Regions from separate parts of the Pseudomonas trivialis genome, predicted to be linked through region 2. Evidence: predicted binding sites of a transcription regulator. Region 2 holds the regulator's gene; each other region holds the start of a gene.
What was found. Region 2 encodes sigma-54, which starts transcription at its own class of promoters, with help from an activator protein. Its sites were predicted from a motif close to ANTGGCATNNANNTTGCTNT; they were not measured.

Region 1: a site for sigma-54 is predicted at 3,311-3,330, ahead of VRB54_RS17600 (circularly permuted type 2 ATP-grasp protein). Genes of this name have one in related genera too.
Region 3: a site for sigma-54 is predicted at 2,202-2,221, ahead of glnA (type I glutamate--ammonia ligase). Genes of this name have one in related genera too.

The regions. Positions count from the first base shown of each region.
Region 1 is NZ_CP142151.1:4,037,026-4,043,780, forward strand. Features, by position in the region: gene VRB54_RS17590 (cytochrome c) at 119-925, shown strand; gene VRB54_RS17595 (transglutaminase family protein) at 951-1,754, opposite strand; gene VRB54_RS17600 (circularly permuted type 2 ATP-grasp protein) at 1,869-3,278, opposite strand; gene VRB54_RS17605 (ribonuclease E inhibitor RraB) at 3,681-4,022, opposite strand; gene VRB54_RS17610 (hypothetical protein) at 4,237-4,473, opposite strand; gene VRB54_RS17615 (START domain-containing protein) at 4,577-5,182, opposite strand; gene VRB54_RS17620 (YkgJ family cysteine cluster protein) at 5,224-5,478, opposite strand; partial or broken gene VRB54_RS17625 (translation initiation factor 2) at 5,638-6,110, opposite strand; gene VRB54_RS17630 (PLP-dependent aminotransferase family protein) at 6,215-6,755, opposite strand, start outside.
Region 2 is NZ_CP142151.1:934,789-941,543, reverse strand. Features, by position in the region: gene lptC (LPS export ABC transporter periplasmic protein LptC) at 1-144, shown strand, start outside; gene lptA (lipopolysaccharide transport periplasmic protein LptA) at 131-664, shown strand; gene lptB (LPS export ABC transporter ATP-binding protein) at 664-1,389, shown strand; gene VRB54_RS04035 (RNA polymerase factor sigma-54) at 1,574-3,067, shown strand; gene hpf (ribosome hibernation-promoting factor, HPF/YfiA family) at 3,144-3,449, shown strand; gene ptsN (PTS IIA-like nitrogen regulatory protein PtsN) at 3,458-3,913, shown strand; gene rapZ (RNase adapter RapZ) at 3,916-4,773, shown strand; gene VRB54_RS04015 (HPr family phosphocarrier protein) at 4,790-5,062, shown strand; gene VRB54_RS04010 (ZIP family metal transporter) at 5,088-5,981, opposite strand; gene VRB54_RS04005 (superoxide dismutase) at 6,015-6,626, opposite strand; gene VRB54_RS04000 (hypothetical protein) at 6,628-6,755, opposite strand, start outside.
Region 3 is NZ_CP142151.1:356,029-362,783, forward strand. Features, by position in the region: gene VRB54_RS01530 (chorismate mutase) at 1-515, opposite strand, end outside; gene glnA (type I glutamate--ammonia ligase) at 695-2,101, opposite strand; gene thiI (tRNA uracil 4-sulfurtransferase ThiI) at 2,435-3,889, shown strand; gene typA (translational GTPase TypA) at 4,029-5,849, shown strand; gene VRB54_RS01550 (YkgJ family cysteine cluster protein) at 6,057-6,491, opposite strand; gene VRB54_RS01555 (glycogen/starch/alpha-glucan phosphorylase) at 6,730-6,755, shown strand, end outside.

The DNA.
Region 1 (6,755 bases), 2.4 Mb from region 2:
CAGTTTTTGACAGCACCTGCGAGGCATTGCCCATAGCGATCCCGTTGCAGGGGCTGTCTTTTTACATGCTGATTTCCGCTATCTTGCAGGTCATCGCCACTTGAAAACGGACTCACTGTTGAAAACGATCCTTGCGCTGTTCGCCCTGCTGCTCAGCGTGCCAGCCGGCGCCGCGCAATTGACCATCGAACTGGACCATACCAGCAGGACCTGGCAGACCGCCGAGCTGCTCGAGCACCCGGATGCGCAGACGGTGCACATCGTTGATGACGTTTCCTACAAGCGCGACATGACGTATCGCGCAGTGCCGCTGGCGGTGCTGCTGCCGGGGCTTGCTCCGCAGAGCCACCTGCAGGCGGTCGCCCTGGATGGGTTTGCCGCCGAACTCAGCGCGGCGCCTCTGCTGGAAAGAACCGGCGCCCGCGCCTGGCTGGCGGTGGAAGACCCGGCCCACCCCTGGCCGGCCCTGACGCCAGGCAAACCTGGCGCCGGGCCTTTTTACCTGGTGTGGACCAACCCGCAGGCGGGACCGATCAGCCCGGAGCAGTGGCCGTTTCAGGTTTCCCGCATCAAACAGTTGAAGACCGTGGCCGAGCGTTTCCCGGCGTTATTGCCGGACTCGACGCTGGCGGCGAATGATCCGATCAACCAAGGCTTTGCGCTGTTCCAGAAAAACTGCCTGGCCTGCCATCGGCTCAATGGCGCCGGGGATGCAGAGGTAGGCCCGGACCTGAATATTCCCTACAGCCCCACCGAGTATTTCAGCGGCGATTTTCTCAAGCACTATATTCGCGACCCGCAAAGCGTGCGGCACTGGCCACAAGCGAAAATGCCGGCGTTCGCCGCCAGTGTATTGCCCGACAGCGAACTGGATCTGCTGGTGGGGTATTTGAAGCACATGGCCGGGCGTAAATCCCACCCCTGAGTTTTATGCTGTGGGAACAGTGCGATCATTGTTGCTGCACAGCGATCACCGGCGTCGGCATCACCAACACCTTGGCGTGCATCTGCTCATGCCCGCCGCCCCGACGCATGCCGCGCACCGGGCACGCGTCGAGGTAGTCCAGGTCCACCGCCAGCTTGAGGTGCCGCTCCGGCCGCGCCATCTGGTTGGTCACGTCAAAGCTGTACCACGCGCCCTCCAGCCAGGCTTCGGCCCAGGCGTGACTGGCCAGGTGCGTGCTGTCTTCGCTGTATAAATACCCCGACACATAACGCGCCGGAATCCCCAGGCTGCGCGCGCAGGCCAGGAACGCGTGGGTATGATCCTGACACACGCCCGCCCCGCCAGCGAAGGCCTGGGCCGCGCAGGTATCGACCTCGGTGGCACCGGGCGTGTAAACCATGGTTTGGTTGAGCGCGTGCATCAGGTCGATCAACGCGCTGCGGTCACGGCGTTGATGACAATGCTGGTCGGCAAAGCCGCGCAGGGCTTCGTCCGGCTCGGTCAGGCGGGTGCAGCGCAGGAAAGGGAACGCCGACTGGCCCTCGTGCTCGGCCTCACGCAACTCGTCGATATCCACCTGGCCGCGAGCACGGATAACGATTGCATCGTGAGGTTCATCCAGGGTCAGTACATGCAGGATATTGCCGAACGGGTCGACCTGGGCGCGCACCGGGCGCGGCAGGTCGAGTTGCCAACTGATGACCTGCTGGCGCTCGCTGTCGTGCGGTGTAAGGCGCAGGTACTGGATGCTGGCGCGCACCAGGTCTTCGTAGTGGTAGGTGGTTTCGTGACTGATGGAAAGTCTCATGGGGCCTCCGCGCAGGAACCGTGAATGGCATCGCCCAACTGGCGCACCGAGGGGATGAAGGTGGCGTGGAGGTTTTCCCACCGGTGGTGCAAGGCAGTTCGATTCAACATGGCATCAGTCCTCCACCACCCAGGTGTCCTTGGTACCGCCACCCTGGGACGAGTTGACCACCAGCGAGCCCTCGCGCAGCGCCACACGCGTCAAGCCGCCGGGCACCACGCGGGTTTCCTTGCCGGACAGCACGAACGGGCGCAGGTCGATATGGCGCGGGGCGATGCCGTTGTCGACGAAGGTCGGGCATGTGGATAAACACAAGGTCGGCTGGGCGATATAAGCGTGGGGCTTGGCCTTGATGCGTGCGCGAAAGGCTTCGATTTCGGCGGCGCTGGATGCCGGCCCGACCAGCATGCCGTAGCCGCCGGAGCCCTGGGTTTCCTTGACCACCAGGTGCGGCAGGTTGGCCAGGACGTGGGACAACTCGTCAGGCTTGCGGCATTGAAAGGTCGGCACGTTCTTCAGGATCGGTTCTTCATCCAGGTAAAAACGGATCATCTCGGTGACGAAGGGATACACCGACTTGTCATCCGCCACGCCAGTGCCAATCGCGTTGGCCAGCACCACATTGCCACAGCGATAGGCCGCGAGCAGGCCGGGTACACCGAGCATCGAGTCGGGGTTGAACGCCAGCGGATCGAGAAACGCGTCGTCGAGGCGGCGGTAGATCACATCCACGGCCTTGGGCCCGTCGGTGGTGCGCATGAACACGTGGTCATCACGCACGAAAAGGTCGGCGCCTTCCACCAGCTCCACGCCCATTTCCCTGGCCAGGAACGCGTGTTCGAAGAAAGCGCTGTTGAAGCGTCCCGGAGTCAGTACCACAACGCTGGGGTTGTCGATGGGGCTGGCGCTCTTGAGGGTGTCAAGCAGCAGGTTGGGGTAGTGATCGATCGGTGCGATGCGCTGGGCGGCAAACAGTTCGGGAAACAGGCGCATCATCATCTTGCGGTCTTCGAGCATGTAGCTGACACCGCTGGGTGTACGCAGGTTGTCTTCCAGTACGTAGTAAGTGCCGTCGCCATCGCGTACGAGATCGACCCCGGAGATGTGGGAATACAGGTCTCGGTGCAGATCCAGGCCCTGCATGGCCAGTTGGTATTGCTCGTTGGCCAGTACCTGTTCGGCGGGGATGATGCCCGCCTTGATAATGCGCTGTTCGTGATACAGGTCGGCAAGAAACAGGTTCAGCGCCTTGACCCGCTGAATGCAGCCGCGTTCGACAATCTGCCATTCACTGGCCGGAATGCTGCGGGGGATGATGTCGAAGGGAATCAGGCGTTCAGTGCCTTGATCGTCGCCGTAGAGGGTGAAGGTGATACCCGCACGGTGAAACAGCAAATCGGCTTCGCGCCGGCGCTGAGCCAGCAGTTCGGGCGGGGTCTGCGCCAACCAACGGGCGAATTCGCGGTAATGGGGACGTACCTGCCCTGCCCCGTCGTACATTTCGTCGAAATAAGTGCGGATCATGCCGAACTCCTTGTCACCCGGACACAAGCACTATCGCAAGGCCCGTGCCAGCGGCATAAACACTTGAACATCAGTGAGTTGAATGACCGCCGTGATCTGCCAGCACCGTCCTGGTGCATAGAATACCCAGCGCATGGTCGCCTGCTTCATCGCAAGGCGGCGTTTTACTATCGACAGCATAGTCAGACTTGATTTCATTGCGCGGCTGCATCTGCGGATAATCGCCAACATCTGCTGAACAGGACGCGTCCTACAGTTCCAGCGCAACGATCTTCCCTTTAGGCCACCCGACTTGGGTGGCTTTTTTTTGCTTTCGAAAAGCCCGCGCAGCGTTTTTTCCCAAGGCACAAACAAAATCGGCCGACCCAGAGGTCAGCCGATACGCTGTGCTTGTACAGACGGCTACATGGGTAACCCACGCACCTCCTGCTTGACGCCCCAACCTTCAATGATCCCGCCCAGCGGCTCAACCACTGCTTCAAAGTCCTGCTCGAAGTCTCCTATGCCGTCGTAGGTGGCTGACATGATCTTGCTCAACTCCAGATACCAGGCACCGTCATCGCGCGCGCTGACCTGGGCATTCAGGGACTCGCCGCGAAACTCACCCGCAGCCCTGCGAGCCCGTTCTTCATCCGGGAAAATCGCGTAGAACTCGATGGGGTGAAACCGTGAAAAGTCAAAACCGCCTTCTTTCATGCGGCGTAGAACATGGGTGCTGATGTCTTCTTGATAGGCTGTGCTCATGAAACGTCCTCCTGAAACCGATGGATAGACTTTCCGTGCCTCCCGAAGCCCGCGCGCTGCTGGCGCGAGCACCACGGCAATGACTGCACCGCAGGGAAAACAAGCATGTAGCTGACAAGACCAGTACCTAGCGAATCATTCGCTGATCTCGCTTGCAGAGTAGCGCGAAGCTATCACCTCCACCAGAGGGGCTGCACTGGCAAACAGGGAATGTTCAGGCGGCGGGCGAAATGTCGAGGATCTGGATACTGTTCTGGTCTTTGAGGATCTTGACCGTAGGCTCGGGCTTGCGGCCCTCAAGGTCGTTGAGGTCGAGTTCGGCGGCGACCGGCACGAGTTTGTTGCGAATCATGTGCGCCGCATCTTCGAGGCTGGGCTTGTGGTCGCAGTCGAACTGCTCCACGGACTGCACGCCGTGATCGTCAACGAAGGTAATTTGCCACATTTGCATCGGTGCCTCCTCGATAAAACCCATGTGTGGGCTCACATCCATCTGGACCTTGAGGGCTCGTCAAACGTTCCACTCAAGGCCGCAGGCACCTGATCGACAGCGGTTATTTCTCGGCGTGTTCCTTGAGGGCTTTCAAGGTGTTGAACGGCGCGTCCACCACGAACTTGTTGGCCAGCCAGGAGGGCACGCTGCCGCCAGGCTCGGTGTGCACTTGATAGGTGACCTCAGTCTGGTTGGCGCCCTTGGGCACCAGCTTCCAGAAACCCTCGACCTGCGCCACGCGCACGTAGCCCTTTTCTTCCGGCTTGTAGGTCGGCACGCCCTGCAAGGTACGCGTTATGCCGCCATCGGCGTTTTTAGTGGTGGTGATGTGGGTGTACGAGTCACGATCAGTCACCGGGAACGGTGCGTTGAACTGGGTGTAGGTCCATGCCTCATCGCCCTTCTTGTCCACCAGTTTCTGGGATTTGCATTCGTGAATCCATGAACAGGCGGCGGCGACGTCTTCCTGCAAGGCCTGGATTTTCGCCACGGGCGCCTTGATCAGGGTGACACCGCGATAGGCCTTGTACTTGGAGCCGGCAACCTCGCTCAGGGACACCTTGATGCCGTCTTCGTCCTTGGCCACCTGCCAGTCCTCGGCCTGCGCGGCGGCCGCAAACAACACCGTGAAGCCGCACAGCACAGCCATTCGTTTCAGCGAACCCATCGTTGTATTCCTTATTGTTGAAGTTCCGAGAGTAAAGCCCATCAAGCCGCCGTCATCTGTTCCCACCAGCCGATCAGCCGAATGGCATCGGCCTGGTCGATGCCACACACCTCCAGATCCGCCTTGAAATCACTGCACACGGCCGGCCGCTCGGGCTTGCCGAACAGCTGGCATAGCTGTTCGACCGACAGGTGCAGGCAGCGTTCGCCTGCCGGCTTGCCCTGGGGCATTCCGGGTAACGGCGAACTGATGGAGGGGGCAATGCAGCAAGCGCCACAGCCTTCACGGCATTTCATGACCGGCAGGTCCTCGACGTCTCAATGGGATGGCGGAGCTAGGGTACGCCCCTGAACAACCGTTTTAAAATGGCCCAACACGGGTTTTTCGCGCAAAGGACAAGTGACTGACCAGTCCGCGACAGATGGTCGATTCAGCGCGTAACGTGTGCGCAATAGTTACTGCTTGAATTCGAAATCCAGCGCGGCACCTTCAACATCACGGCGTTCTTCGTTGCGCAACTGCAGTTTCATCTCATTGCTGAGCAAGCGGCCGTTGATCTGGAACGCGCTGTTATCGGTGGGCTTGTCGCCGAACATCGGCGGCAGCAGCGGTACGCTTTTGGGCTTGGGCATGGTACCGATAGGCTGTAGATGCCTGACCATGTCGGAAGGCAGCGACAGGTCCAGTTGTGCCGGTGGCAGTTTGGTCTGGGCGACCTCACGGGCCGACCTGGATTTTTTCTGGCCGAGGCGCGCTTTTTCTTGGCGACCGTGGCTTTCTTTGCCTGCACCGTGTTTTTTGTGGAGGCCGCCTGTTCGGCGCTTGCCGCAGGCCTGGAGTCCGATACGGGCGCGGCCGCCATGACGACGCCGACATTGCACAGCGTTAACAGGCCAATCATCCCTACAGCGCGAAAAATCGAATTCATATCGCCAACAGCATTAACGGCAGAAGGCCATATGCTCGCTTGTTGTGCGCGGCATGACAAGCTCGACAAACACACCTCTGTAGGAATTGTCCCGGTTCAGTGCCTCAAAAGCCGGCGCTGGTCTCTTGGCACAACTGGCTGGCCAACATCCCCAGGGTCATCAGCGCCCGTTCTGCTTCGCGGTTCCACGGCGTGCCACAGTTGAGCCGAATGCAATGGTTGAACTGTTCTGTATTGCTGAAAATCAGCCCCGGCGCGATGCTGATGCCCTGTTGCAGGGCACGCACATGCAACTCCTGAGTATTGACGCGCCCCGGCAAGCTGACCCACAAGATAAAACCGCCGGTAGGCCGGGTCATCTGCGTGCCTTCAGGGAAGTACTGCTGCACTGCCAGCTGGAAAGCGCTGAGGTTCTTGCGGTATTCCTGACGGATGTAGCGCAGGTGGCGGTCGTAGCCACCGTTCTCCAGGTAGGCGGCAACGCCCATCTGCGTGACGCTGCACGCCGAATGGGTGCTGAACATCTGCAGGCGCTGGATCTCCTGTTGATATTTGCCGGCGATCATCCAGCCAATGCGCACACCGGGCGACAGCGTCTTGGAGAAGCTTGAGCAGTAAATCACCCGATCCAGGCGGTCATAGGCT
Region 2 (6,755 bases):
CAAAGGCAATATGCGCAGACCGAGCAAGACGTTAGAATCGACGGCGCTGGCGGTGTATCGACTGGCAAGGGAATGAAAGCGTATTTGAAAGAAAGCAGGATACACCTGCTATCGAACGTAAGAGGACAGTATGAGGCTCGTTAAAACTCTCCCTATTTTGCTCGGTCTGGGCGCAGCACTGGGAAGCGTGAGCGCCTGGGCTCTGCCGAACGATAGCCAGCAACCGATCCACATCTCGGCTGACGACGCTCAGCTCGATGACAAGCAAGGCGTCGCGACCTATACCGGCGGCGTCATCATCACCCAGGGCTCGATGAAGATCACCGGCAACACGGTGACCCTCACCCGCACCCCGGCTGGCGACATTGACGTGGTTACGTCGGTGGGCAACCTGGCCTACTTCGAGCAGAAGCAGGCCCCTGCCGATACCGGCCCGATGAAGGGCTACGGCAAGACTATCCAGTATCACGCCCAGCAGAATCGCATCGTGCTGATCGACCAGGCCAAGGTGCTGAGCCCCGATGGCAACTCCACGGAAGGTGAAAAAATCACCTATGACACCGTGAAGCAGATCGCCAACGCCGGTCGCGCCAATGGCTCCAAGGTCACTGCACCGCGTCCGCGAATCGACATGGTTATCCAGCCGAAGAAGAAGGCCGAGTAATGGCAACCCTGAAAGCCCAGCATCTGGCCAAGGCCTACAAAAGCCGTCAGGTCGTGCGCGACGTCAGCCTGTCGATCGACAGCGGCCAGATCGTCGGCTTGCTCGGCCCCAACGGCGCCGGCAAGACCACCTGCTTCTACATGATCGTGGGCCTCGTCCAGGCCGACCAGGGTCGTGTGCTGATCGACGACCTCGACGTCAGCCACCAGCCCATGCATGGTCGTGCACGCGCCGGTATCGGCTATCTGCCACAGGAAGCGTCGATCTTCCGCAAGCTGTCGGTTGCCGACAACATCATGGCGATCCTCGAGACCCGCAAGGAACTCGACCGCGACGGCCGCCGTCAGGAGTTGGAAAGCCTGCTGCAGGAATTCCACATCAACCACATTCGCGACAACCTCGGCATGAGCCTGTCCGGTGGTGAGCGTCGCCGCGTGGAAATCGCCCGCGCCCTGGCCACCGCACCCAAGTTCATCCTGCTGGACGAACCGTTTGCCGGCGTCGACCCGATCTCGGTCGGCGACATCAAGCAGATCATCCATCATCTCAAGGCCAAGGGTATCGGTGTGCTGATCACCGACCACAACGTCCGTGAGACCCTCGATATCTGCGAGACCGCCTATATCGTCAACGATGGCCAACTGATCGCCGAAGGCGATTCGGCGACTATCCTGGCCAACGAACTGGTCAAGGAAGTGTACCTGGGTCACGAGTTCCGCCTGTAGACACGGTGGTATCAGGGCGTTCGCCGACGAGCGCGCGAGTCAATGAAAACCTCAGTATTTTTATTGTCATCGCGCTCTAGGCAAAGCACCCGATATCAGGCATATAATTTGCTTATGTTTGGCGCTCGCGCGCCCTGTCGTGGATGGCGCATTGCGCCGGCGAATAAGGTGTTAAGCCCCTGCCATGAAACCATCGCTAGTCCTGAGAATGGGCCAGCAGCTGACGATGACACCGCAGCTGCAACAGGCCATCCGCCTGCTCCAATTGTCGACCCTGGACCTGCAACAGGAAATCCAGGAGGCCCTGGAGTCCAATCCGATGCTCGAACGCCAGGAAGAAGGCGACGACTTCGATAATGCAGACCCACTGGCCGACAACATCGAGCAAAAACCCAACCCGGACGTGCAGGAACCCTCCTATCAGGAAACCGCCCCCACGGTGGACAACCTCGAGGAAGGCGACTGGAACGAGCGCATCCCCAACGAACTGCCTGTGGACACTGCCTGGGAAGACGTTTACCAGACCAGTGCCAGCAGCCTGCCCAGCAATGATGATGACGAGTGGGACTTCACCACCCGCACCTCCGTCGGCGAGAGCTTGCAAAGTCACCTGCTGTGGCAACTGAACCTGGCGCCGATGTCCGACACCGATCGCCTGATCGCCGTCACCCTGATCGACTGCATCAACAACCAGGGCTACCTGGACGAAACGCTCGACGAAATTCTGGAAGCTTTCGACCCGGAACTGGATATCGAACTGGACGAGATCGAAGCCGTCCTACACCGCATCCAGCAGTTCGAGCCCGCCGGTATTGGTGCACGCAACCTCAGTGAATGCCTGCTGTTGCAACTGCGTCAATTGCCCGCCAAGACGCCATGGCTCAACGAAGCCCAGCGCCTGGTCACCGACTACATCGACCTGCTGGGCAGCCGTGACTACAGCCAGCTGATGCGTCGCATGAAGCTCAAGGAAGATGAGCTGCGCCAGGTCATCGAGCTGGTGCAGAGCCTAAACCCGCGTCCGGGCTCGCAGATCGAATCCAGCGAAGCCGAATACGTGGTCCCCGACGTGATCGTCCGCAAGGACAACGAGCGCTGGCTGGTGGAGCTGAACCAGGAATCCGTGCCGCGCCTGCGGGTCAACCCGCAATACGCCGGCTTTGTACGCCGCGCCGATACCAGCGCCGACAACACCTTCATGCGCAACCAGTTGCAGGAGGCCCGCTGGTTCATCAAGAGCCTGCAAAGTCGCAACGAAACCCTGATGAAAGTGGCCACCCAGATCGTCGAGCATCAGCGCGGCTTCCTGGAGTACGGCGACGAAGCGATGAAACCGCTGGTGCTGCACGATATCGCCGAAGCGGTGGGCATGCACGAATCGACGATTTCGCGGGTAACCACACAGAAATTCATGCATACCCCGCGGGGTATATATGAGCTGAAATACTTTTTCTCCAGCCACGTCAGCACCTCCGAAGGCGGCGAATGCTCGTCCACGGCGATTCGCGCAATCATCAAAAAACTGGTTGCCGCGGAAAATCAGAAAAAGCCATTGAGTGACAGTAAGATCGCTGGTTTACTGGAGGCACAAGGCATTCAGGTCGCCCGTCGAACCGTCGCCAAGTATCGCGAATCCCTTGGGATTGCGCCTTCCAGCGAGCGTAAGCGGTTGATGTGACGGGCGGGCCACAGCGTTCCAGTGGCAGGCGCTTTTCGCCTGTCGCTTTATGCACTGGCAACGAAGGAGAAGCTGTATGCAAGTCAACATCAGTGGACACCAGCTGGAAGTCACCAAGCCCCTGCGTGAATACACCGAGAGCAAGCTGAACAAGCTTGCGGGGCATTTCGACAAGATCACCAATGTGCAGGTCATCATGGAGGTCGACAAGCTCAAGCAGAAAATCGAAGCCACCCTGCACGTACCGAATGCCAAGCTCGTCGCCAATGCGGAACACGAAGACATGTACGCGGCGATTGACTCGCTCTACGACAAGCTCGACCGCCAACTCATAAAGCATAAGGAAAAGAATCTGCACCTGATGCAAGGTACAGGTCGTTAACTCCCCCCATGATCCGACTTGAAACCATCCTGACCCCCGGCCGTTCCCTGGTGAACGCGCCGGGTGGCAGCAAGAAAAAAGCCCTCGAACACATTGCAAACCTGATCAGCCGGGAAGTGCCCGAGCTGGATGAGCAGGTCGTGTTCAAGGCCCTGATCGACCGTGAAAAACTGGGCTCCACCGGTTTTGGCAACGGCATCGCCATTCCTCATTGCCGACTCAAAGGCTGCGACACACCTGTCAGCGCCTTGCTGCACCTGGAAAGACCCATCGATTTCGACGCTATCGACGGCGCTCCGGTCGACCTGCTCTTCGTTTTGCTGGTCCCGGAAGCGGCCACCGATGCTCACCTGGAACTGCTTCGGCAGATCGCCAGCATGCTCGACCGCAAGGAAGTACGTCATAAACTGCGCAACGCCAGCAGCAATGAGGCGTTGTATCAGGTTGTGCTGGACGAGCAATAACCATGCGCCTGATTATTGTCAGTGGCCGGTCCGGCTCGGGTAAAAGCACCGCACTCAATGTGCTTGAAGACAGCGGCTTTTATTGCATCGATAATTTGCCCGCTGGCCTGTTGCCGGAACTGGCCGAACGCGCGCTTATCCATACCGAATTGGCGCAACCGCTGGTCGCTGTTTCGATTGATGCACGCAACCTGCCCAGCCACCTCTCGCGGTTCCCTGAACTGCTCGAAGAAGTGCGCGGCAAGCATATTCATTGTGATGTGCTGTATCTGGACGCCGACGAAGAGACGCTGCTCAAGCGTTTCTCCGAAACCCGCCGGCGCCACCCGCTGAGCAGCCCGAACCGCTCGCTGGCCGAGGCTATCGAAGACGAGACCACGCTGCTGGGGCCGATCATCGATCTGACCGACCTCAAGATCAACACCACCAACCTGAACCTGTACCAGTTGCGCGACGCCATCAAGCTGCGGCTGCTGAATCAGCCCGAGCCCGGGACTGCCTTTCTGGTCGAGTCGTTTGGCTTCAAGCGCGGCATGCCGGTGGATGCCGACCTGGTGTTCGACGTGCGCTGCCTGCCCAATCCTTACTGGAAGCCGGAGCTGCGCGAACAATCCGGACTGGATCAGCCGGTGATTGATTACCTGGCCGCGCAGCCGGATGTGGAGGATATGTTCCAGGACATTTCCACCTACCTGCTCAAATGGTTGCCGCGCTTTGCTGCGAGCAATCGCGCTTATGTCACCATCGCCATCGGCTGCACCGGCGGTCACCACCGCTCCGTCTACCTGACCGAACGTCTTGGCCAGGTGCTGCAGCAAACCCTCAAGAACGTTCAGGTCCGCCACCGCGACCTAAGCTGAAAGGAACACCCCCGCGATGCCCGCTCTGGAAATTGAAATTATCAACAAGCTGGGCCTGCACGCCCGGGCTTCGGCCAAATTCGTCGGCGTCGCCGGGCAGTTTCCTTGCCAGATCCGCGCCGGGCGCACACCGGAGTCGATGGTCGATGGCAAAAGCATCATGGCAATGATGATGCTGGCTGCTGGCAAGGGCACCAAGATTCATCTGAGAACCGAAGGTGAGCAGGAGGATGAAGCGATGGCAGCCTTGGTGGAGTTGATCAACAACAAGTTTGACGAAGGTGAATAACCGCCAACCTGTGTAGCAGCGCGGCCTAACCCAGGGCAGTGTCCATCACCATCATCAAGCAAAACCCCAGGCACAACCCAAGGCTGGCAAGCTTGTCGTGACCATTGCGCCGCGACTCGGGGATCACCTCGTGAGTCACCACCAGCAGCATCGCGCCCGCAGCCAATGCCAGGCCCAATGGCAACAGCACTTCGGCCAGGGTAACCAGCCAGGCACAGAGTACGGCGAACACCGGCTCCACCAGACCTGAAGCGGCGCCGATCAGGAACGCCTTGACCCGCGACATGCCCGCCCCCGCCAGTACCAGCGCGATCACCAGTCCTTCCGGCACATCCTGCAGCGCGATACCCATCGCCAGGCTGTCGGCATCCGGCATGCCGCCGCCGGCGGACACCCCCACCGCCATACCTTCCGGAATGTTGTGGGCGATGATGGCAAATACAAACAGCCAGATTCGAGGCGGAATGACCGGTTTATCCGGTGCGCCCACCAGCATTTCCGGACTGGCGCCGGAAACTTTGCGATCCACCAGATACAGCCCGAATGCGCCCAGCATGATGCCGAAATTGATCAGGCCACTGGCGGCCCAAGGCGAAAGCCCCAGGCTTTCGGCGGCGGAAATACCCGGCACCACCAGCGAAAAGGCGGTCGCAGCCAGCATCACCCCCGCCCCGAAGCCCAGCAGCGTATCGCTCAACGCCACCGGCATGCGCCGGATTACCAGTACGGGCACCGCGCCCAAGGCTGTGCCGAGCGCGCAGAGCGCACCGCCCTGCAGGGCACGCAGAATGCGCGGTTCCAGGTCCAGCCAGGCCAGCCCGTGGGCCACCAGCAATGCAATGCCTGCCAGCAGCAGCAGCGAGCCAAACGCATAGCGAAACAATCGCACGCTGCTGATCGCCAGTGTTCCAGTACCCATAGTCGGCCTTAGGTCTTGTTATGGAGATAAATGTCAGACCACAGCGGCTTGGTAGCGTGCAGACACTTCGGGCCAGTTGATAACGCTGTAGAAGGCGTTGATGTATTCCGGGCGGCGGTTCTGGTACAGCAGGTAATACGCATGCTCCCAGACGTCCAGACCCAGAATCGGGGTATTGCCGTTCATCAGCGGGCTGTCCTGGTTACCGCTGCTTTCCACCACCAGGGTCTTTTGTGGAGTAACACTCAGCCAGGCCCAACCGCTGCCGAAGCGGGTCAACGCAGCTTTGGTGAATGCCTCCTTGAAGCTGTCGAAACCGCCCAACTGTTCATCGATCGCCTTGCCCAGTACGCCCTCGGGCTTGCCGCCACCTTTAGGCGACATGACGGCCCAGAACAACGAGTGGTTGGCATGACCACCACCCTGATTGATCACCGCAGCGCGCAATTTTTCGGGCAACTGCTGGACGCTGGACACCAGTTTTTCAATCGGCCAGTCGGCAAACTCAGTACCATCAACCGCAGCGTTCAAATTGTTGATGTAGGTCTGATGGTGCCTGGTGTAGTGGATTTCCATGGTTTGCGCATCGATGTGCGGTTCCAGGGCATCGTAGGCATAAGGCAATGCAGGCAAGGTGTAGCTCATATCAATGTGCTCCGTATTGAGACGGGGTCGGTTGCACCGCGGCACCGCCCAGCAGGCGGTGGGTGCGTGGGTATTCACCGTGATCGCTGATGAAATTCAGCAGTTCGACGTAGGTTTTGCTGCTTTGGC
Region 3 (6,755 bases), 580 kb from region 2:
TCGGCCGTGGCGCGGATCATCGCCAACTGGCGCAGCGGGTCGTTGAGCGGTTCATGCACGGCTTCGGCCAGCCATTGCGGGCACTGCGGATCCGTGCGCTGAGGGGTGAAATCAGCCAGTTGCTTGAGCAGGCTCTTTTGCAGCTCATCCAATTGCGGGCGGATTTGCTTGACCAGGTCAGGGCGCGGATCGTCGGGCGCCTTGCCCTGGAACTGCCAGTCGGACAAGTGGGTGTACTGCACCAGTTTGTTCGCTTCGATTTGTGCCGAGAAGAATTGCTCGGCGGTGGCAGGGTCGAGCTTGTAGCTCGGTGCCTGGGCGACAACGCTGGCGATCACTTCCTGTTCGCGCTTCCTGTCTTCCACAGGCTTGTGGCTGTCCCACTTGCTCAGGGCCACCTGGTCGGCGATCTCCAGACGCTCGGCGATGCTGTTGAGCAGCGGCTCAAGGGTGGGCGGCGCGGCACTGGCGGTGGCGCTGGCAAACATCAAGGCAAACAAAAATCGTACTTTCAAAGGTGATCTCCTTGTGGGAGGGGCTTGCTCCCGATGGCGGTGGGTCAGGTTATACAGGTATTGCCTGACGCTCTGCCATCGGGGGTAGGCCCCCTCCCGTATTCTTCATGCTCAGGCAAAAAAAAGACCTCCCGAAGGAGGTCTTTTTTCATCACGCCGCCTCAAGCGGCGCTACCGGATCAGCAGCTGTAGTACAGCTCGTATTCCAGTGGGTGTACGAAGGTGCGAACCTTGATTTCTTCAGCGCTCTTGAGCTCGATGTAGGCATCGATGAAGTCGTCGCTGAACACGCCGCCTTTGGTCAGGAACGAACGGCCCTTGTCCAGCTCTTCCAGGGCCTCTTTCAAGCTGCCGCACACCTGTGGAATTTCCTTGGCCTCTTCAGGCGGCAGGTCGTACAGGTTTTTGTCAGCGGCGTCGCCAGGGTGGATCTTGTTCTGGATGCCGTCCAGGCCAGCCATGACCAGCGCAGCGAAGGCCAGGTACGGGTTGGCTGCTGGATCCGGGAAGCGGGCTTCGATGCGGCGAGCGCGCGGGCTGGACACGTAAGGAATACGGATCGAGGCCGAACGGTTACGTGCCGAGTAGGTCAGCATGACCGGCGCTTCGAAACCTGGGACCAGACGCTTGTAGGAGTTGGTCGACGGGTTGGTGAAGCCGTTCAGGGCCTTGCCGTGCTTGATGATGCCGCCGATGAAGTACAGGGCGGTGTCGGACAGGCCGGCATAGCCTTCGCCAGCGAAGGTGTTCTTGCCATCTTTGGCGATGGACAGGTGAACGTGCATGCCCGAACCGTTATCGCCGTACAGAGGCTTTGGCATGAAGGTCGCGGTACGGCCATAGGCAACGGCGGTGTTGTGTACGCAGTACTTCAGGGTCTGAACTTCGTCAGCCTTGGCTACCAGGGTGTTGAACTTCACACCGATTTCGTTCTGGCCGGCAGTGGCCACTTCGTGGTGATGCACTTCGATGACCAGGCCCATGTCTTCCATGGCGTTGCACATGGACGTACGGATTTCGTGGTCGTGGTCGAATGGTGGCACCGGGAAGTAGCCGCCTTTGATGCCTGGACGGTGGCCATGGTTGCCGCCTTCCACGTCCTGGTCGGACATCCAGGAGCCTTGCTCGGAGTAGATCTTGAACATGGAACCGGAGATGTCGGACTTGAACTTCACTTGGTCGAAGATGAAGAACTCTGGCTCCGGGCCCACGAATACGGTGTCACCGATACCGGTCGACTTCAGGTATTCCTCGGCACGCTTGGCGATCGCACGTGGGTCGCGGTCGTAGCCTTGCATGGTCGAAGGCTCGATCACGTCGCATACCAGGATCAGGGTAGGCTCTTCGGTGAACGGGTCGAGGACGGCAGTGCTGTCGTCCGGCATCAGGATCATGTCGGAAGCTTCGATGCCTTTCCAGCCAGCAATGGAGGAACCGTCGAACATTTTGCCTTCTTCGAAGAAAGCGTCATCCAGCGCATCGCGAGCCGGCATGGTCACGTGGTGCTGAGTGCCTTTTGTGTCCGTGAAGCGCAGATCAATCCATTTAACGTCATGATCTTTGATGAGTTGAACCGACTTCGACATGGTGTCCTCCGGGTGGCTTCGGGCTGGGGTAGTGGAGTTAGCCCTTGGAATGTGGGTGATGCCGGCGCGGATAGTCCGCCATGGCAACCTGCCTCACAAGAGAGCAAATTGCATGCCAGTGCGCCAACATGGGTTTTGTGCTCCAAATGCGACCCTATAAAGGTGCATAGCGACAAATGCCAAAACGATGCGCACTGCAATGTGGCGCTTTTAGATGAAGGCGCACGAATTTGGTGCGCGCAAAGTGGGGTGCATATTAACTGGTTAAACCTTGAGCGATTTCCGCTATAATCCGCGCCCCCTTTTTCAGCAGGCCCGGCACGCGCTGTTTCCATGAAATTAATCGTAAAAGTCTTCCCTGAAATCACTATCAAGAGCCGACCGGTACGGATGCGTTTCATCCGTCAGTTGGCCAAGAACATCCGTGCCGTGCTCCGCGATCTGGACCCGGCTGTGGTGGTCAATGGTGTGTGGGACAACCTCGAGCTGGAAACCCGCCTGACCGACGCCAAAGCCCTGAAGGACATGACCGAGCGCCTGAGCTGCATGCCGGGCATCGCGCATTTCCTGCAGGTGGACGAGTACCCGCTGGGCGACTTCGATGACATCACCGAGAAGTGCAAGCTGCACTTTGGCGGTGAGCTTGAAGGCAAGATTTTTTCGGTACGCTGCAAGCGCGCCGGCAAGCACCCGTTCAGCTCCATGGATGTGGAGAAATACGTCGGCAGCAAGCTGCGTCGCGAGTGCGGCGCAGCCGGAATTTCCCTGAAAGCGCCGCAAATTGAAGTGCGCATGGAAATTCGCGACCAACGGTTGTTTGTGATCCACAGCCAGCACAACAGCATCGGCGGCTACCCGCTGGGCGCCCTGGAGCAGACCCTGGTCCTCATGTCCGGCGGTTTCGACTCTACGGTGGCGGCCTATCAGATCATGCGCCGCGGCCTGATGAGCCACTTCTGCTTCTTTAACCTGGGCGGGCGTGCACACGAATTGGGCGTGATGGAAGTCGCGCACTTTATCTGGAAGAAGTACGGCAGCTCCCAGCGCGTGCTGTTTGTGAGCGTGCCGTTTGAGGAAGTGCTGGGCGAAATTCTCGCTAAAGTCGATAACAGTCATATGGGCGTGGTTTTGAAGCGTATGATGTTGCGCGCTGCGTCCCGCATTGCCGATCAGTTGCAGATCGACGCGCTGGTGACCGGCGAAGCGATCTCCCAGGTGGCCAGCCAGACGCTGCCCAACCTGTCGCTGATCGACTGTGTGACCGAGAAGCTGGTGTTGCGCCCGCTGATCGCCAGCCACAAGCAGGACATCATCGACCTGGCCGAAGAAATCGGCACCGCCGATTTCGCCAAGCACATGCCCGAATACTGCGGGGTCATCTCGGTGAACCCCAAGACCCACGCCAAGCGCAACCGCGTGGAGTATGAAGAACAACAGTTTGATATGGCGGTTCTGGAGCGTGCGCTCGAGAACGCCAAACTGGTCCCGATCGATCGCGTGATCGACGAGTTGGGCCAGGATGTGCAGATCGAAGAAGTCAGCGAAGCCCTGGCCGGTCAGATCGTCGTCGATATCCGTCACCCGGATGCCGCCGAGGATGAGCCGCTGGAAATCGCCGGCATCGACGTACAAACGCTGCCGTTCTATGCATTGAACGCGCGTTTCAAGGAACTGGATAACAGCCGTCAGTACCTGCTGTATTGCGACAAAGGCGTGATGAGTCGCCTGCATGCCCACCATTTGCTCAGTGAGGGGCATGCCAATGTGCGCGTTTATCGACCGAGCTAAGAGCCCGGGGCTGTTTGCCTGTGGCCTGCGTCACCGGCCCCCCGACTCTGCCGTCAAGCTGTAACGGCAAGGCCTGACTCTACTGTTAATCGCTGCCACGACCTGTCAGCACACCGAATCCTCTGATCGAGATACACAAGTGATCGAAAATCTACGTAACATCGCCATCATTGCTCACGTTGACCACGGTAAAACCACCCTGGTAGACAAACTCCTGCGTCAATCCGGCACCCTGGAGCGCAACGAGCTCAACGACGAGCGCGTGATGGACTCCAACGACCAGGAAAAAGAGCGCGGTATTACCATCCTGGCGAAAAACACCGCCATCAACTGGAACGGCTACCACATCAACATCGTGGACACCCCGGGCCACGCCGACTTCGGCGGCGAAGTGGAACGCGTAATGTCGATGGTCGACTCCGTGCTGCTGCTGGTTGACGCTCAAGACGGCCCTATGCCGCAAACCCGTTTCGTGACCAAGAAGGCGTTCGAAGCCGGCCTGCGTCCGATCGTGTGCATCAACAAGGTTGACCGTCCAGGCGCGCGTCCGGACTGGGTTCTGGACCAGATCTTCGACCTGTTCGACAACCTGGGCGCCACCGAAGAACAGCTCGATTTCCAGGTGATCTACGCCTCGGCCCTGAACGGTATTGCTGGTCTTGACCACACCGACATGGCTGAAGACATGACCCCGCTGTACCAGTCGATCGTCGACAACGTACCGCCGCCGAAAGTTGACCGTGAAGGCCCGTTCCAGATGCAAATCTCGGCACTGGACTACAACAGCTTCCTGGGTGTTATCGGCGTTGGCCGTATTGCCCGTGGCAGCGTCAAGCCGAACACCCCGGTTGTGGCAATCGGCGCGGACGGCAAGAAGCGTAACGGTCGTATCCTGAAGCTGATGGGTCACCACGGTCTGCACCGCATCGACGTTGAAGAAGCGTTTGCTGGCGACATCGTCTGCGTGAGCGGCATGGACTCGCTGTTCATCTCCGACACCCTGTGCCAGCCGGACACCGTCGAGGCGATGAAGCCTCTGACCGTTGACGAGCCAACCGTTTCGATGACCTTCCAGGTGAACGACTCGCCGTTCTGCGGTAAGGAAGGCAAGTTCGTGACCTCCCGTAACATCAAGGAGCGTCTGGACAAAGAGCTGCTGTACAACGTTGCACTGCGCGTTGAAGAAGGCGACTCGGCTGACAAGTTCAAAGTCTCCGGCCGTGGTGAGCTGCACCTCTCGGTACTGATCGAAACCATGCGTCGCGAAGGCTTCGAAATGGGTGTTGGTCGTCCGGAAGTGATCATCCGTCAGGTTGACGGCGTGAAGCAGGAACCGTTCGAAAACGTCACCATCGACACCCCTGAAGAATCCCAGGGCAAGGTCATGGAAGAGATGGGCCTGCGTAAGGGCGACCTGACCAACATGGTGCCGGATGGCAAAGGCCGTGTACGTCTGGAATACAACATCCCTGCTCGTGGTCTGATCGGTTTCCGTAACCAGTTCCTGACCCTGACCAACGGTGCTGGCATCCTGACCTCGATCTTCGATCGCTACGACACCATGAAGTCCGGCGACATGTCCGGCCGTCAGAACGGTGTACTGGTATCGGTAGAAACCGGCAAGGCGCTGACCTACTCCCTGGAAACCCTCCAGGCGCGTGGCAAGCTGTTCGTTGAACACGGTCAAGAGATCTACAACGGTCAGATCGTTGGTCTGAACAGCCGTGACAACGACATGGGCGTCAACCCAACCAAAGGCAAGAAGCTCGACAACATGCGTGCTTCGGGCAAAGACGAAACCATCGCTCTGGTCCCACCTGTTCGCTTCACCCTGGAACAGGCTCTGGAATTCATCCAGGACGACGAGCTGTGCGAAGTTACGCCTAAGTCGATCCGCCTGCGTAAAAAGATCCTGGACGAAGGCGAGCGTACCCGCGCTGCCAAGAAATCCAAGAACTGAGTTAACTCAGGCTGAATAAAAACGCCCCCGGTCGAAAGGCCGGGGGCGTTTTTTTGTGCCTGCAGTTTTGGTGGTGGCTGTACTGGGCTCATCGGGGGCAAGTCGAATCGTCGCACCGCCCCTCCCACTTTTGAATGTATTCACAGATCAAAATGTGGGAGGGGGCTTGCCCCCGATGGGGCCCTTGAGAGCCCCACAAAACCCGAATCAGAACTTATCGAGCGTCTTGAACTTGGTCTCGCGCACCACTTCCTTGGGCTTGTACGCGCAGTACCCCGGCCGCGGGCCGATTTTCGGGTGGTTGCGGCAGGTATCCGGGCGCTTGTCATAAATAGTGCAGAAGCGCGTCTTACGATCCAGGTACAGGCAATCGTTGTTGCTCATGCGCTGCAGGGTAAAGATCTCGGATTTGTTGTTGTAGCGCTCCACGATGCCTTCCTTCTGCAACCGCTTGGCGATGTTCTTCGGCGGGTCACCGCGCTCGAATTCGTCGACGATGCCAATGCGGATCAGGTCCTTGATTTTCACCTCTACCGGCAGCGTGCAGCAGCTGGACACGCAGCCGCCGCACATGTGGGCGGAATATTTCTGCCAGGTTTCCAGGCGGTCGAGTTCCGCGGCGGCGATCAGTTGAGGCTTCATCAGGGTTCCAGGGTGGGGCGGTAGCAGGGCGCGCGATGATACCGGGATTGGTGGTTTTTTGAACAATATTTTGCGGGTTTCGGCCAAAAGGCACGTTTGAGCCAAAAGCGGGCACGGCGCCTGCATCAAATTCACCAAACCGTTAATGAGTTAAAAAACTGACGAACCGCAGCCGCTACCGTCTGTCAGACGGTCTAGGCTCTAGCAACTCCTTCTATCTCGCCCGAGGTCGCAATTGATGTCTCAGGAACCACTTGCACGAGA